2 regions of the Streptomyces sp. NPDC047869 genome follow, and region 1 is predicted to be linked to the other one. Evidence: riboswitches for the same ligand, from Rfam matches in the RefSeq annotation. Region 1 holds a riboswitch; the other holds the start of a gene.

Region 1 (7,083 bases):
GTCGACGTTTGTCAGCGTTGGTTGTCGTTGCGCACCCCCGCACGGCCCACAGACGGCCCGAGCAGGCCCACCTGACCGACGGGGGGGGGTTGGGTCCCACCGGGCACAGAGTGAGAGCTGGCGCCCCGTCGCAGGCGACAACCTAGCCGCCGACCGGAACCTGCGGTGGTTCATCGAGGACGTGTGGGGCCACTTCGACGCCGACCACACCCGGCCGGGCGCCCCGCTGTTCCCCTCCGAGCGCAAGAACCAGGACGGTTCCTGCTCGCGGGCGACCGCCGACGTCTTCCGCCGGTCGCTGGCCGATGCCGCCGCCCAGCACCTGCCGACCTTGGGCCGGGAAGCTCACCCCGGCACGTGCTGCGGCACTTCTGCGCCTCTCAGCTCTATCTCGCCGGCATGGCCTTGTTCGCCATCCAGGAACTACTTGGACATGCCTGGACCGGTACCACGGCTCGGTATATCCACGTCCACGGCACCCATGTCGAAGAGGCCTGGGTCGCCGGACAGCAGCGCGCAACCGAGCCATGGAAGGGACTGGCCCAGTGAAGTGGAACCTTCGTCTGGCGGCCGCCAACCGCGGCATCTGGACTGCCAGCGAACTCCAGCGGATGCTCGCCGAGCGTGGCGTGGTGATCAGCGCGGGGAAGATGTCGGGGCTGTGGCCCGGTCAGCCGAACACCGTCAAGCTCGATGAGCTCGACGTCATCTGCGCGGTGCTCGGCTGCGGCGTCGAGGACCTGCTGCTGCCCGAGCCGGAGCGGGTGCCGAAGCCGACGTTGGCGACCGACTCGCAGGCCACTGCGGTGGGCCAGCCGCGCGCCGTCGCCCCACGTCCTCGCACAGGCAGGTCTCTGCCCCCTCGATGAACTGCGTGCACCGCGGCAAGCTGCTGCCCGAGGGCTCCCGGCGGGACCGGGCGTACTGCGACAACAAGTGCCGGGGCTTGGCCTCCTACTACCGGCGCAAGGCGGGAGTCCCACCCCCGCCACGCTGGCAGCACCCCGCCTTGACCTCGGACAACCTCGCGCTCCGGTCGGCCTCGGCCCACGCCGAACAACTCGGCGAGGCCAACGGATGGTCGCCGTCGCTCGTGCGGTGCGCGATGGACGGCCTGACGGCGGTGCTGGAGCACCGCCCGCCCGGCAAGCCCGTGAAGCTCACCGAAATCCGTACGCGAATGCCTCGACACGCTTCCAGTTTTCGGGTCGCCGAAGTCCTCGCCGACCTGGACCTTCTGGAAGATGACAGCGCCTCGTCGATCCGCTCCTGGATCGACGACCGCACCGGCGAACTGCCCGACGGATTCGCCGGTGCCGTCTACGCCTGGCTGCTGGTCCTCCTCGACGGTGACAGGCGCGCCAAACCCCGGTCACGTACCTGTCTCTACGTCTACTTCGGCTGTGTCCGGCCCCTGCTGGAGAACTGGGCGACGACTCGCTTCGCCAAGAAGCGCGGCCTGATCTTCGCCAACCCCACCACCCGGCTCAGGGCGGAGGACATCCCACGCAGCCTGCTGCCGATGACCGACGACGAAGTGCTTGCCGTCCAGCGGATCGCCGTCACCCCGGCTCAACGGCTGATCGTCGCCCTGGCCGCCGTCCACGCCGCCCGCGCTACGGCCATCCGACACCTCAGCCTGGACGACCTTGACCTGCCCAACCGCAGGATCACCATCGCCGGACATGGCCAACGGCTCGGCGAACTGCCCCACCAGACCCTGCTGGCCTGGCTCGACCAGCGCCGGGCCACCTGGCCAAAGACCCCCAACCGGCACGTCCTGATCAACGCGAAGACAGCCCTGGGTGCCGGGCCCGTGAGCCCCGAACACCTTAAACGGCACCTGCTGCACCAGGGCGTCTACCTCGAACGCGTCCGCGGCGACCGGGTACTGCACGAGGCACTGACCGCCGGCGCCGACCCACTGCATCTCGCCCTGGTCTTCAACCTGTCCCACAGCGCCGCGAGCCGCTACGCGGCCATCGCCCAAAACCTGCTCGATGACCAGATCGAGCAGACCGCCGAGGTGCGGCCGAAAGGCAGAGCGGGTGGTCTTGACAGCTGCCCGTGAAGTGATCCCCGGCCGAACGGTGCTGGCGGAACAGACAGAAGAGACCGGCACGGCTGCTGTCGAGGAGCTCCCGTTAAACCAGTGGTGTCCCGTGGACGAGCCTCATAGCTTGTGCGCTCGTGACTGATGATCCGCAGATGCGCCCGAATCGGCAGGACCTCGGCCGAGTGTTCAACGAAGTCCCCGAGCTCTACGACCGGGTCCGGCCGGGATACCCTGACGAGCTGTTCGCGGACCTTGTCACCGTCACCGGCATGGACGAAAGGTCGTCGGTGCTGGAGTTGGGCTGCGGTACCGGCCAGGCGACGCGCTCGCTGGCAGCGCTCGGGTGCTCAGTAACGGCCATCGAGCCGGGCGCGGACATGGCCGCACTCGCTCGCCAGCGGATCGCTACCTTCGGCAAAGTCGAAGTCGAGACGTCGATGTTTGAGGAGTGGGACGACCGCGGTCGACGCTTCGATGTCCTCGTGGCTGCGTCGTCGTGGCACTGGGTCGACCCCTCGATCGGCTGGCAGCGAGCGCACGACGTGCTCCATCCCGCAGGCTGGATGGCACTGCTCGGCAACGTCGTTGTCCGCCGACCGGGAGAGCCGGAGGTGTACGCCGAGACCGCCGATCTCCACGAGCGGTTCTGCCCTGGGAACCCCGGCTGGGGTCATCCTCCCCTGGAGGACGACGTGCGCACCACCGACGAGGGCTGGGGCCTGGTCGACGACCCCGGAGACTTGTTCGGCCCAACGATCGTGCGCTGGTATCCAACCGTTCAGTGGTTCAACGGGGACGGCTTTGCCGATCACCTTCGTTCGTTGTCGCTGTACCGGAGGCTCGACCGCGACGTCCGTGAGCCCCTGCTCGACGCAATCGCCGAGCACATCCGCGCGCGGATGGGTGACCGAGCATCACGCCGTTACCTGAGCGTCCTCCGCGTCGGACAGCGCGCCGAGTGAGCCCAGTGGTGAAGGACCTGCCGATTCAGCGGCAACGGACCCACCGCACTTCCATGCCTGCCTGCCAAAGACGCCGTGGGTTCCCAGTGAAAGCACCTCAGTCACGCTGAACCCACGGCCGTCGTGCCGGTAAGAACGCTGTCACCAGCCGCAAACGGCGGTGATCAGTCCTCGGACCGGGTGGGTTGGGGCAGCTCCGGCGTGCTCGTCGCCTCAGCCAGTGCGAGGCGACCGCCGTTCAGCTCTGGCACGTAGTTGTAGATCGTGTTCCTGGAGAGGCCGAGCAGCTTCGCGATCGAGGTAACGGTGTTCTCTGGGCGGGCGAGCAGGTCGCGGGCGTGACGTACCTGCTCCTCCGTCATCGCCGACGGGCGCCCGAGTCGGGCGCCGCGGGCACGAGCGGCGTCCAGGCCCTCGTTGGTGCCCTGCAGGCCGATCCGGGAGGGATCGCCGGAGCGCTGTGTCCCCCCTCCGAAGCCAGCAGTACTCACAGGTTGTCCGATCATTCGATGCGGCGGGCCTTCTCGTGTGTGACCGGACGCTATCCGCCCTGCAGGTTGCGCCAGCAGGGACGTTGAGACCCGCTATTCCATACGACAGACACCCGCCGGAACGCCGGGCCGAGGTTTGGTCCTGGCTGCGGGCGGCAGGGGCACGCTGGGCGACCGCGTCGACGTCGGTGCGGGCGTACGGCTCCAGCATCGTGACGTCAGCTTGTGCCGTCCACGTGGGGGCGGGCCAAGTGGCGCAGCAGGGAGGTCTTGTCCCACACATGCCAGCGCGCACCGCACACGGGGTCGGTTTCGTAGGTCACCTCCGCGGGGAAACCGTCGGCCTTGACCCGCTCGGCGGGCGGTCCGGAGAGCACCCTGGCGCATCGGGGGCAACGGTCTGGGGTGCGCATGGGGTACATGCCCATCGTTTTCCTGTTCCTGGTGCTGTTGTTTCGGCGTCCGGTCGCGGGTCCGTCAGGCGGTGGGCCAAGTGACGAAGCTCCGACCCCTGTTGGTGAACGCCCTCCATCCCTGGACGTCCGTCACGCCGCCGTCGCAGGACAGCAGATGCCAGGCACCGGGGGTCCAGGCGAAGACCGCGTCCTGGCGGAGGCACCGTCCCAGTTCACGTGCCGCCGAGTCGCTCAAGCCGGCGATGGCGACGCTCTGCTCGATGTGTGTGCCGTGCGCATCACCTCCCGCTGCGGGCCACCACGCGAGCCCTCGCCGGTCGAGCTCGTCGAGGAGCAGGGCCTGAGCGCGGGCGTTGTCCGCGGCGAGGGCGGGACGGCCGTGGGGGTCGCACGCCGTGACGACGTGGAGGGCGGCGGTTCCGGCAGGTCCGGAGAGGTCGGGGAAAGGGCCCTCGGCCGTGCCCCGCGGACGCGGTGCGACCCGTACCGTCCGGTCCGGGAATCGGATATCGACGACCGTCCGCCGGTAGAGATCCCAGTTCGGGGGTGTGGTCGCAGCGTCAGTGACCTGCATGAGGCCCTCCTGTGGACGAAGGACCCCCTTACCCACCAGCAGGGAGATCGGTGCTCGCTCCCACAAGGCCGTGGGAGCCGGTCCTCGGCGCGATCGGCGTCGTGACCGAGCGGAACGATGCCACACCACCGGTCAAGGGGTAAAGCGTTGTGGATCACATTGTGCAAGATCCGGACGGGTGTTACCTTCGCGCCCGGTCACGAGTTCCAGGGTCAAGCCCCGGCTTGCTGAACGACATCCCGCTCGCCGCGGATGCCCCGGGTGACGACCAGCCCAGCGCACGGTGCGTTGGGAAACCGCAGATCACCGGGGTGCGGACGGGCACTACCGGGGTCCATCGACTCCGGAAGGTTGACCGCCCGTGCCCGTTTCCGACGCGATCCCCGAATTGCCGACGGGGCGGCAGACCCAGAAGCCTGAGCCGGCACCCGAACCCGCCATGTCCGCAGTCGCAGAGCCGGACCGCGCGGGCCTGGTGACCATCGCCCTCGACACCGCCCGGGCACTGTTCTGCACGGCCGAGGTGAGCAGCTCCGGCCTGCCAGGAACTGACGAGATCTTCGGCCAGTGGCTCGACAGCGGATTCGACGTCGCCTTCTACCGCAGCGAGGACCGACCCCTTCAGGCACGTGCTGTCAGCCAGGGGGAGCATGTTCCCGGATCGCTGATCAGCAGCCGTATCGGAAAGGCCCGGTTGGAGTCGGTCTGCCTCAATCCTCACCGGCACGCACCCGTCGGGCCCCGGAACCCGGACCCGGTGTCTGCGGAAGGCGAGGAGGCCGACGGAACAGAGGCCCGGACGGGTGCCGGCATGCCCGGCATCCACCGGGGAGACGCGGACAAGCGGCGGTACGCGAAGGTGGAGTACCAGGAGGACACCGGCTGCGTTCTGACGGTCGTGGACGACTTCGCCGACGGCACGGGGAAGGAGTCGGCCTATCACCTGGGCGGCGACATCACCTCGGACACCGACGGAGACTGGTTCGAAACGCTCACCACCCTCACCGAACTCGCCCAGGCAAGGCTGGAAACGGAGGGGTGGGCCCCGAACGGTCCATGGCAGATCCAGTGGTGGTGCAGCTCGTGCGACGTCACGGACCCGCCGTACGAAACCCTTGAAGTGTTCGAAGAGTACGGCTTCGATCCGGACGAGATCACGCAGCACTATGTGTCCATCTACAGCCAGGGCAGCAACGGCTACTACACCGTCGAGTTCAGTGCCGAGCACCGGGGAGAGGACCACGTCATGTACCTCCAGCTGGAGCTGGACGCTGACCGCAAGGAGCTGGGCAGCGGCAGTCTCGAAGAACTGCGGAGCCACCTGGCACAGGCGACGGAACGAGTGCGAGAGGCCGGCTACACCCCGCTCGACAGCGACTGGAGCATCCACTGGACACACTGCCACGTGCCTCTGACCGAGCTGTGACCGACTGAAAGGCCCCAAGCTGCTGTGCCCTGTGCCCTGTTGTCGTGGGCAACAGCAACCGCGTCGCCGGGCCGGGCGCACACCACATCGAAGACGAAGAGTAGGGCAAGTGAACGACAGACCTACCTCCGGACCGCCAACACCGCCTCCTTACCCGTACCAGGGCTCGATCAAGTTCTGCAGACGTCGCGGTTGTTGGTGATGCCCAGGAGTGGGAGTGCTCGTTCGGGTTGGTCGCGGATTGCGCGGGTGGTCTTGGCGATGTTGTCGGCTCCGAGGAGCTTGGGCAGGCCGATGGCGAGGTTGCGGAGGGTCGCCATGGCGCGGGGTGCGGTCCCGGTATGGACGGTGGAGGCGTCCTCCGCGAAGGTCACGTCTCTCACATGGTGCAGGGCCTCTATCGTCCAGTGGCCGCGGATCGCGGTGGCCAGGTCGGCGGGGGTGGTCTGGTGAGCGTCGAGGCTGGTGACGGCCTAGACGGTCTCGCGACTCTCGCGTCGGACGCTCTGCCTGCGGCGACGGTGGACACGGATGGCCAGGCAGGCGTAGGGGAAGGCGATCCCGCCGAGCTCGTCCGCGGTGCCGCAGGTCTTGATCGAGCGGGACTCGCGGCGGTCGTGGCCGGTGGAGGCCGTGGTGTGCTGGACGGCGATGTCCCGCCACGGCAGGGCGGCGAGCTGGCGGTGTGCGGTCGGCTGATTAGCCTTGATCACCGAGATGTAGTGGGCCTTCTTGGTCTCGACCAGCCAGGCGACGTTCGCCTGGACCGAGTGCAGTGCGTCGAAGGTGACGAGGGCTCCGTCCAGGTCCAGTGGCTCCAACAGGGGCTGGAAGTGCGCGGTCTCGTTCGTCTTCGCGCCGACCTCCGCCTGGGCGAGGGTCACGGCCCGGTGATGGGTGACCGCGCAGAGGTGCCGGCGGGCGGCGGTGAGACGGGCGGAGCCCCTGAGGGCCTTGCCGTCGACGGCGATCACGCGCCGCTGTCCGGACACGGCTCGCGCGGAGGCGTCATGAAGGTCGGCGAGGTAAGCGCCCACCTCCCGGTCCAGGGCGTCACCGTCAACGGCCCCCAGGACCCGCCCGATCGTGGTCCGCGAGGGAGCACGCCGCCAGCGAAGTGGGTGACGGCGGACGCCGACAGCCGTCAGGAGTGTGTCC
Region 2 (7,083 bases), on a different contig from region 1:
TTCTACTCGATCCACATCCTGCTGCTGCCGGGCATCATGCTCGGCCTGGTGGTGGGCCACCTGATCCTGGTCTTCTACCACAAGCACACGCAGTTCGCGGGTCCCGGAAAGACCGAGAAGAACGTCGTCGGCATGCCGCTGCTGCCGGTGTACATGGCCAAGGCCGGAGGCTTCTTCTTCCTGGTCTTCGGCGTGATCGCGGCCATCGCCGCGGTCACCCAGATCAACCCGATCTGGGCCATGGGCCCGTACCGTCCGGACCAGGTGTCCACGGGCGCCCAGCCCGACTGGTACATGGGCTTCGCCGAGGGTCTGGTCCGCTACATGCCGGGCTGGGAGATCAACTTCTGGGGTCACACGCTCGTCCTGGGCGTGTTCATCCCGCTGGTCCTCTTCGGCCTGGTGCTCGCGGCGATCGCGCTGTACCCGTTCATCGAGTCCTGGGTCACCGGGGACAAGAGCGAGCACCACATCCTGGACCGCCCGCGCAACGCCCCGACGCGCACCGCGTTCGGTGTCGCCTGGATCACGGTGTACATGGTCGGCCTGGTCGGCGGTGGCAACGACCTCTTCGCCACCCACTTCCAGCTGTCGCTCAACGCGGTCACGTGGTTCGTCCGGATCTCCTTCTTCGCCGGACCGGTCATCGCCTTCATCGTCACCAAGCGGATCTGCCTCGGCCTCCAGCGCCGGGACCGCGAGAAGGTGCTGCACGGCCGCGAGACGGGCATCATCAAGCGCCTGCCGCACGGTGAGTTCATCGAGATCCACGAGCCGCTCAGCCAGGAGCAGCTCCACACCCTGACCGCCCACCACCAGTACGAGCCGACCGAGATCGGCCCGACGGTGGACGAGAACGGTGTCGAGCGCAAGGTGAAGGGGTCCGAGAAGCTGCGCGCCAAGCTCAGCAGCGCCTACTACGGCGAGGACAACCAGATCCCGAAGGCCACCGTCGAGGAATACCAGGAGATCACCAGCGGCCACGGCCACCACTGATCCCCGAGCGTCGCCACGCCACAGTCGAAGGGCCCCGTCCGGCTTACGGACGGGGCCCTTCGCGGTGCCCGGGGCTGGATAGGGTGGGAGCACACTGTTCTTCGAAGACACCCAGGAGCGGCCATGAGCGCTGTGACCCCCGCTGGAGGCGACACCGCGGCGGGCCGTTCCTGGCCCGCCCTGCTGAACGGCCTGCTGGACGGCCGTGACCTGTCCGCCGACGAGACCGCCTGGGCGATGGACCTCATCATGCGCGGCGAGGCGACCGACGCCCAGATCGCCGGGTTCATGGTGGCGCTGCGCGCCAAGGGCGAGACGGTGCAGGAGATCACCGGACTCGTGCGGACCATGTACGAGCACGCCAATGTGATCGAGGTGCCCGGGCCGGCCGTCGACATCGTCGGCACCGGCGGCGACGGCGCGAAGACGGTGAACATCTCCACCATGTCGTCGATCGTCGTCGCCGGCACCGGCACGAAGGTCGTCAAGCACGGCAACCGTGCCGCGTCCTCCGCCTCCGGCTCCTCCGACGTCCTGGAGAAGCTCGGCATCAATCTCCACCTGACCCCGCGGCGGGTCGCCGAGGTCGCCGAAGAGGCCGGCATCACCATCTGCTTCGCGGTGAAGTTCCACCCCTCGCTGCGCCATGTCGCGGCCGCCCGCGGCCAGTTGGGCATCCGGACCACCTTCAACGTGCTCGGCCCGCTGACCAACCCGGCCAAGGTGCGCGCCCAGGCGGTCGGGGTGGCCGACCCGCGCATGGCGCCGATCGTGGCCGGGGTCCTCGCCGAGCGCGGGAACTCCGCCCTGGTCTTCCGGGGCGACGACGGCCTGGACGAGCTGACCACCACCTCGACGTCCCGGGTGTGGGTGGTCCGCGACGGCAAGGTCGCCGAGGAGCGCTTCGACCCCCGGGACGCCGGCATCGAGCTGGTCCCCGTGGAGGCCCTGCGCGGCGCCGACGCCTCGTACAACGCGGAGGTGGCCCGGCGCGTGCTGGACGGCGAGCACGGGCCCGTCCGGGACGCGGTGCTGCTGAACTCGGCGGCGGCGCTGGTGGCCCTGCGGCCGGCCGACGAGCCGCTCACCGAGCAGCTGCGCGCGGGCATGGCGCGGGCGGCGGAGTCGATCGACAGCGGGGCGGCGAAGCGGACGCTGGAGCGGTGGGTGGCGGCCAGCAACGCCTGACACCCGCCGGGTGCGACGCGGGGCGCGGTCCGGATGGCGGACCGCGCCTTGCGCACCGAAGATCGTGTGGCAGGATACTGAACCAGGTCATGAGTGACAGCCATTCGGCCCCGGCCGGCTGTCCGGCAACCCTCCGTCCGTGGCGGGGTGCCCCGGGTGAGGACCAGGTCGTGGGCAGCGAGGTCCACGGCAAGCGCGGACCCCTCGCGCGGCTCCTGCAGGGAGCGCGGGACCAGGGGTCCTGGTCGTCGAGGGAGCCTTCTGTGAGCAAGCGAATGCGATAGGGCGTAGAGCCCCGCCTCCGCGTACCCCTTTTCCCCTTCCGCCGTGCTCCGAGCCGTACCGCTCGCACGGTGACACCGGCCTGCCTCACGGGAGTTCACCCATGTCCGTCTCCACCGCTGCCGCCACCCAGACCATTTGTGACCAGCTGCCCGTTCTGGGCCGTGACGTCACCGTCCCGCTCGTGACGGGCGGCGAGGTCACCTACGCCGCGCTGGACTACGCCGCCAGCGCCCCCGCTCTGCAGCGCGTCTGGGACGACGTCGCCGCCTACGCGCCGTACTACGGCAGCGTCCACCGCGGCGCCGGCTACCTCTCCCAGCTCTCCACCGACCTGTTCGAGAACGCCCGCCGGACGGTCGCCCGGTTCCTCGACTGCCGCGACAGCGACCAGGTGGTCTTCACCCGGTCGACCACCGACTCCCTGAACCTCCTCGCCCGGGCGCTCCCGGCCGGCTGCGAGGTCTTCGTCTTCGAGACGGAGCACCACGCCGCGCTGCTGCCGTGGCAGGGCGCGAAGGTGACCGTCCTCGACGCGCCGCGCACCCCGCGACAGGCCGTGGAGACCCTGGAGCGGGCCCTCGCCGACCGCGACCCGTACGGCCCGGCCCTGGTATGCGTCACCGGCGCCTCCAACGTCACCGGGGAGCTGTGGCCGGTGCGCGAGCTGGCCGCCGCGGCCCACGCGCACGGGGCCCGGATCGTCCTGGACGCCGCCCAGCTCGCCCCGCACCACCCGGTGTCGGTCCGGGACCTGGACGTCGACTGGGTGGCCTTCTCCGGTCACAAGCTGTACGCGCCCTTCGGCTCCGGTGTGCTGGCCGGCCGCGCCGACTGGCTGGCCGCGGCCGAGCCGTACCTCGCGGGCGGCGGCGCCAGCCGCAGGGTCACCCGGCGCACCGACGGAGGAGTGGACGTGGAGTGGCACGAGAGCGCCGCGCGCCACGAGGCCGGCTCCCCGAACGTCATCGGCGCCTACTCCATCGCCTCCGCCTGCAAGGCCCTCACCGAGGCCGGCTGGGACGCCCTCGTGGCCCGCGAGCAGCGGCTGATCGCCCGGGTCCGGGCGGGTCTCGCCGAGGTGCCGGAGGTCAGGGTGCTCTCCCTGTTCGGCGACGACGCCCCGCGGGTCGGCGTGCTCTCCTTCGTCGTCGAGGGCTGGAACAGCTCCCACTTCGCCGCCGCGCTCTCCGCCGAGTACGGCATCGGCGTCCGCGACGGCCTGTTCTGCGCCCACCCGCTGGTCCGCACCCTGCTGGACGGCGACCCGAGGACCCAGGGCGAGTGCGGGGCACCCGAGGCCGCGCCCGGAGAGAAGTCCCTGAACGCCGTCCGGGTCAGCTTCGGGGCGGGCACGCCCGACGAGCACGTCGAGCGCTTCGTCGACGCGGTGCGGGAACTGGTCCGCGACGGCGCGCGGTGGCGCTACCGCACCGAGGACGGCCGCTGCGTGCCGGTGCGCGACCAGGCCTGAGCCGGGGCGCGGACCGCTAGGAGGCGGCGTTCACGAGTCGAGACCGATCGCGAACGCCGCCTCCAGGTCGTGCTGGGAGTACGTGCGGAACGCGACGTGCGTGTCGGTGCCCTCCACGCCGGGGATCTTGCTGATCCGCCCCGGGATGACGTCGGCCAGGTCCTCGTGCTGCCGCACTCGCACCATGGCGATCAGGTCGTAGGTGCCGGTGACGGAGAAAACCTCGCTCACCGAATCCAGCGAAGCGATCTGCTCCGCGATCTCGGGGATCCGGTCCACGCTGGTCTTGATCAGGACAATCGCGGTGATCACGGCTGGTTCTCTCCCTGGGGTGCCGGGGCCGGTGCGGACTTCACTCTAGTAGTCACCCCGTAGCGCACCCACGCGTAGCCGAAGCCGAGGCCGAAGCCGATCAGGTGGGCGAGGTAGGCGACCCCGGGGCCCTGGCCCGAGCGGCCCGCCGCGAGCCACTGCAGGGCGGCCCAGAAGGGCAGCACCACCCAGGCCGGGAAGCGCAGGGGCAGGAAGAACAGGAAGGGGAGGAGACTGGTCACACGGGCACGGGGGAACAGGTAAAGGAACGCTCCGAGGACCGCCGAGATCGCCCCCGAGGCGCCCACCAGCGACTGTCCGGAGGCGGCGTTGGCGGCCGCGTAGCCCAGCAGGGCCAGGTAACCGCAGCCGACGTAGAAGAGGGTGAACTCCACCCGGCCCATCCGTTCCTCGGTCATCAGCCCGAAGACGAAGAGGAAGAGCATGTTGCCGAGCAGATGCACCCAGCTGCCGTGCACGAACAGGGCGGTGGCCGGGGTCAGGGCCGCCCGGACGGACGGGTCGAACAGCTCGGCCGGGACCACGCCCCAGTGGCGGAAGTACGCCCGCTGTGCCGCGAACAGCGCTCCGCCCGAGCCGTACGCCGGGGTGAGTCCGGAGGCCGGGCCGAGCACGAAGATCAGGGTGCACAGCAAGAGCAGGACGTATGTCATCGGCGCGGAGGCGCCCCGGACCGCCCGGAACGCTCCGCGGGCCGCCGTGCCCCAGGTGCGGATCATGACTACAGAGCATGACGTAACAGGACGTAAGCTGATACATCGCCCCGCCGCCGTGGACGGGCGGGCGGCGATCGACCGGCAGGCCGTAGGGTTACGAGCCACACGCGCCGAGGAGCGGCGCGGACGACCCGAGAAGGAAGCGAACAGTCACGATGACGGTTCCCCTGCCGACCGCCACGACACGATGGCGCTGCGCCCTCTGCGGCAACCTCACCCGCTTCGACGTGACCCGCTCGTCGAAGGTCGTCGAGTACGTTCACCTCGACCTCGCGGGCGAGCCGACGGTCGAGGAGCGCGAGGTGGTCAGTGAGACCATCGAGTCGGTCCGCTGCCGCTGGTGCAACGCGGTGGACCAGGTGGAACTCGTGGACAGGCCGGGCGCCGGCTCCTGAGCGGAGCGGGCCCCGTAGAGGTATTGGGGTGTGACGGATGGTGGAGACCGCAGGCGGGGGGCCGGGCGACGGCACCGCCGAGGTGCTTGACCGTCCGCTGCCCGACGGCGTGCGCCGGCGGGTCGTGCAGATCGTCTCGGACGCCTTCGGGCTGCTGACCGTGACGGAACTGCCCGCCCAGTTGCGGCAGTACGCCCGGTTCGCCCCCAATCGCCGGGCCAAGTTCGCCGGTAACGCGATGGCGGCGGCGCTGGAGACCGACGCGCTGTTCCGGCAGCGGATCGGGGAGAAGTTCAGAGAGGCGCAGCCGGAACTCTCCGGCGCCCTCGACTCCGGCTCGCCGCCCCCGGCCGCGGACCCGCTCGATGTGGCGGCCGCGGCCTACGTACTGCGGCCCGCGGGCTGGGTGAAGCTGGTGACCGCGGCCGGCGAGGAGGCGCAGCGCGCCGACGCCGAGCGGGCCGACGAGGAGAGCCGCGCCGAACTCGAGCGGCTGCGGGCGGAGCTGGACCAGGCCCGCGAGCAGACCCGCGCCGAGACCGAACGGCTGCGCGCCGAGGTGGAGTCGGCGAAGCGGGAGGCGGAGTCGCTGCACCGCAAGCTGCGTGCCGCGCTCAGCGACGTCAAGCGCGGCGAGGCCGCGCTGCGCAAGGTCCGCGGCGAGATCGACGCCGTGCGCGCCGAGGGGCACGCGCAGCTCTCCGCCGCGGACAGCGAGTCCCGGCGGCTCAAGGCGCGCCTGGGCGAGGCCGAGGCGGCGCTGGAGGCCACTCGCCGGGCGGCCCGTGAGGGCCGCAGCGTGGAGGACATGCGGGTGCGGCTGCTGCTGGACACCATGCTGGACGCCGCCCAGGGGCTCCGGCGCGAACTCGCCCTGCCGCCGGTCTCCGTGCGCCCGGCCGAGACCGTGGACGCGGTCGAGCCCGGACGGATGACCCCGAAGGACATCGCGGCCCGCGCGCTGTCGGAGAACGACCCGGCGATCCTCGACCAGTTGCTCGCGCTGCCGCAGGCGCATCTGGTGGTCGACGGCTACAACGTCACCAAGACCGGCTATCCGCAGATGCCGCTGGAGAAGCAGCGGCTGCGCCTGCTGGGCCAGCTCTCGGCGCTCGCCGCGCAGACCGGCGCCGAGGTGACCTGTGTCTTCGACGGCGCCGAGCTGGCCGCGCCGGTGCTGCTCGCGCCGCCGCGCGGGGTGCGGGTGCTGTTCTCCAAGCCGGGCGTCACGGCGGACGAGCTGATCCGTCAGCTCGTGCGGGCCGAGCCGCCGGGCCGTCCGGTCATCGTCGCCTCGACCGACCGTGAGGTGGCCGACGGGGTCGCCCGCGCCGGTGCCCGTCCCGTCGCCTCTGCGGTACTTCTGAAGCGACTGTCCTGAACGTGCAACGCGCATATGCAATGCCCGAATTGGTCGTATCGTCACGCAACGTAGTGTCAATCGGGCATCACCCCACGTGAGTTGTGTGCAAAGAATGCGTTGCGTCACCGGGTTTTTTGCCGCGGGGATTTGAACTGATCACAACTGGGTCACTAGGGTCTGGGCTCGAACCTCCGAACGGGTGATCACTCACAAGAAGGAGATCGTCCCTCGTGGCGTCCCACCGTCGACCCAAGCAGCCCAGCCGCACGCGTGTCACCGTGCTGACCACCGCGGCGGCCGCCGCCGTCGTGCTGAGCGCGAACGCCGCCAACGCCG

What was found. A riboswitch is a leader RNA that binds a small molecule or an ion and turns the genes downstream of it on or off. The one in region 1 is predicted to bind S-adenosylmethionine.
Region 2: linked by a shared signal. The riboswitch ahead of AB0924_RS38155 (aminotransferase class V-fold PLP-dependent enzyme) and the one ahead of AB0924_RS23670 (hypothetical protein) in region 1 are both predicted to bind S-adenosylmethionine.

Annotation. Positions count from the first base shown of each region.
Region 1 is NZ_JBEYRK010000019.1:3,530-10,612, reverse strand. It holds gene AB0924_RS23705 (hypothetical protein) at 400-549, shown strand; gene AB0924_RS23700 (helix-turn-helix transcriptional regulator) at 546-869, shown strand; gene AB0924_RS23695 (hypothetical protein) at 866-2,071, shown strand; gene AB0924_RS23690 (methyltransferase domain-containing protein) at 2,191-3,018, shown strand; gene AB0924_RS23685 (helix-turn-helix domain-containing protein) at 3,183-3,509, opposite strand; gene AB0924_RS23680 (hypothetical protein) at 3,728-3,886, opposite strand; gene AB0924_RS23675 (DUF3293 domain-containing protein) at 3,987-4,499, opposite strand; SAM riboswitch class IV at 4,695-4,804, shown strand; gene AB0924_RS23670 (hypothetical protein) at 4,939-5,925, shown strand; gene AB0924_RS23665 (hypothetical protein) at 6,096-6,299, opposite strand; gene AB0924_RS23660 (ISAs1 family transposase) at 6,399-7,083, opposite strand, start outside.
Region 2 is NZ_JBEYRK010000057.1:111-7,193, reverse strand. It holds gene AB0924_RS38165 (cytochrome bc complex cytochrome b subunit) at 1-996, shown strand, start outside; gene trpD (anthranilate phosphoribosyltransferase) at 1,120-2,184, shown strand; SAM riboswitch class IV at 2,270-2,386, shown strand; gene AB0924_RS38155 (aminotransferase class V-fold PLP-dependent enzyme) at 2,570-3,940, shown strand; gene AB0924_RS38150 (Lrp/AsnC ligand binding domain-containing protein) at 3,971-4,252, opposite strand; gene AB0924_RS38145 (rhomboid family intramembrane serine protease) at 4,249-4,992, opposite strand; gene AB0924_RS38140 (hypothetical protein) at 5,145-5,384, shown strand; gene AB0924_RS38135 (NYN domain-containing protein) at 5,422-6,765, shown strand; partial or broken gene AB0924_RS38130 (hypothetical protein) at 6,978-7,083, shown strand, end outside.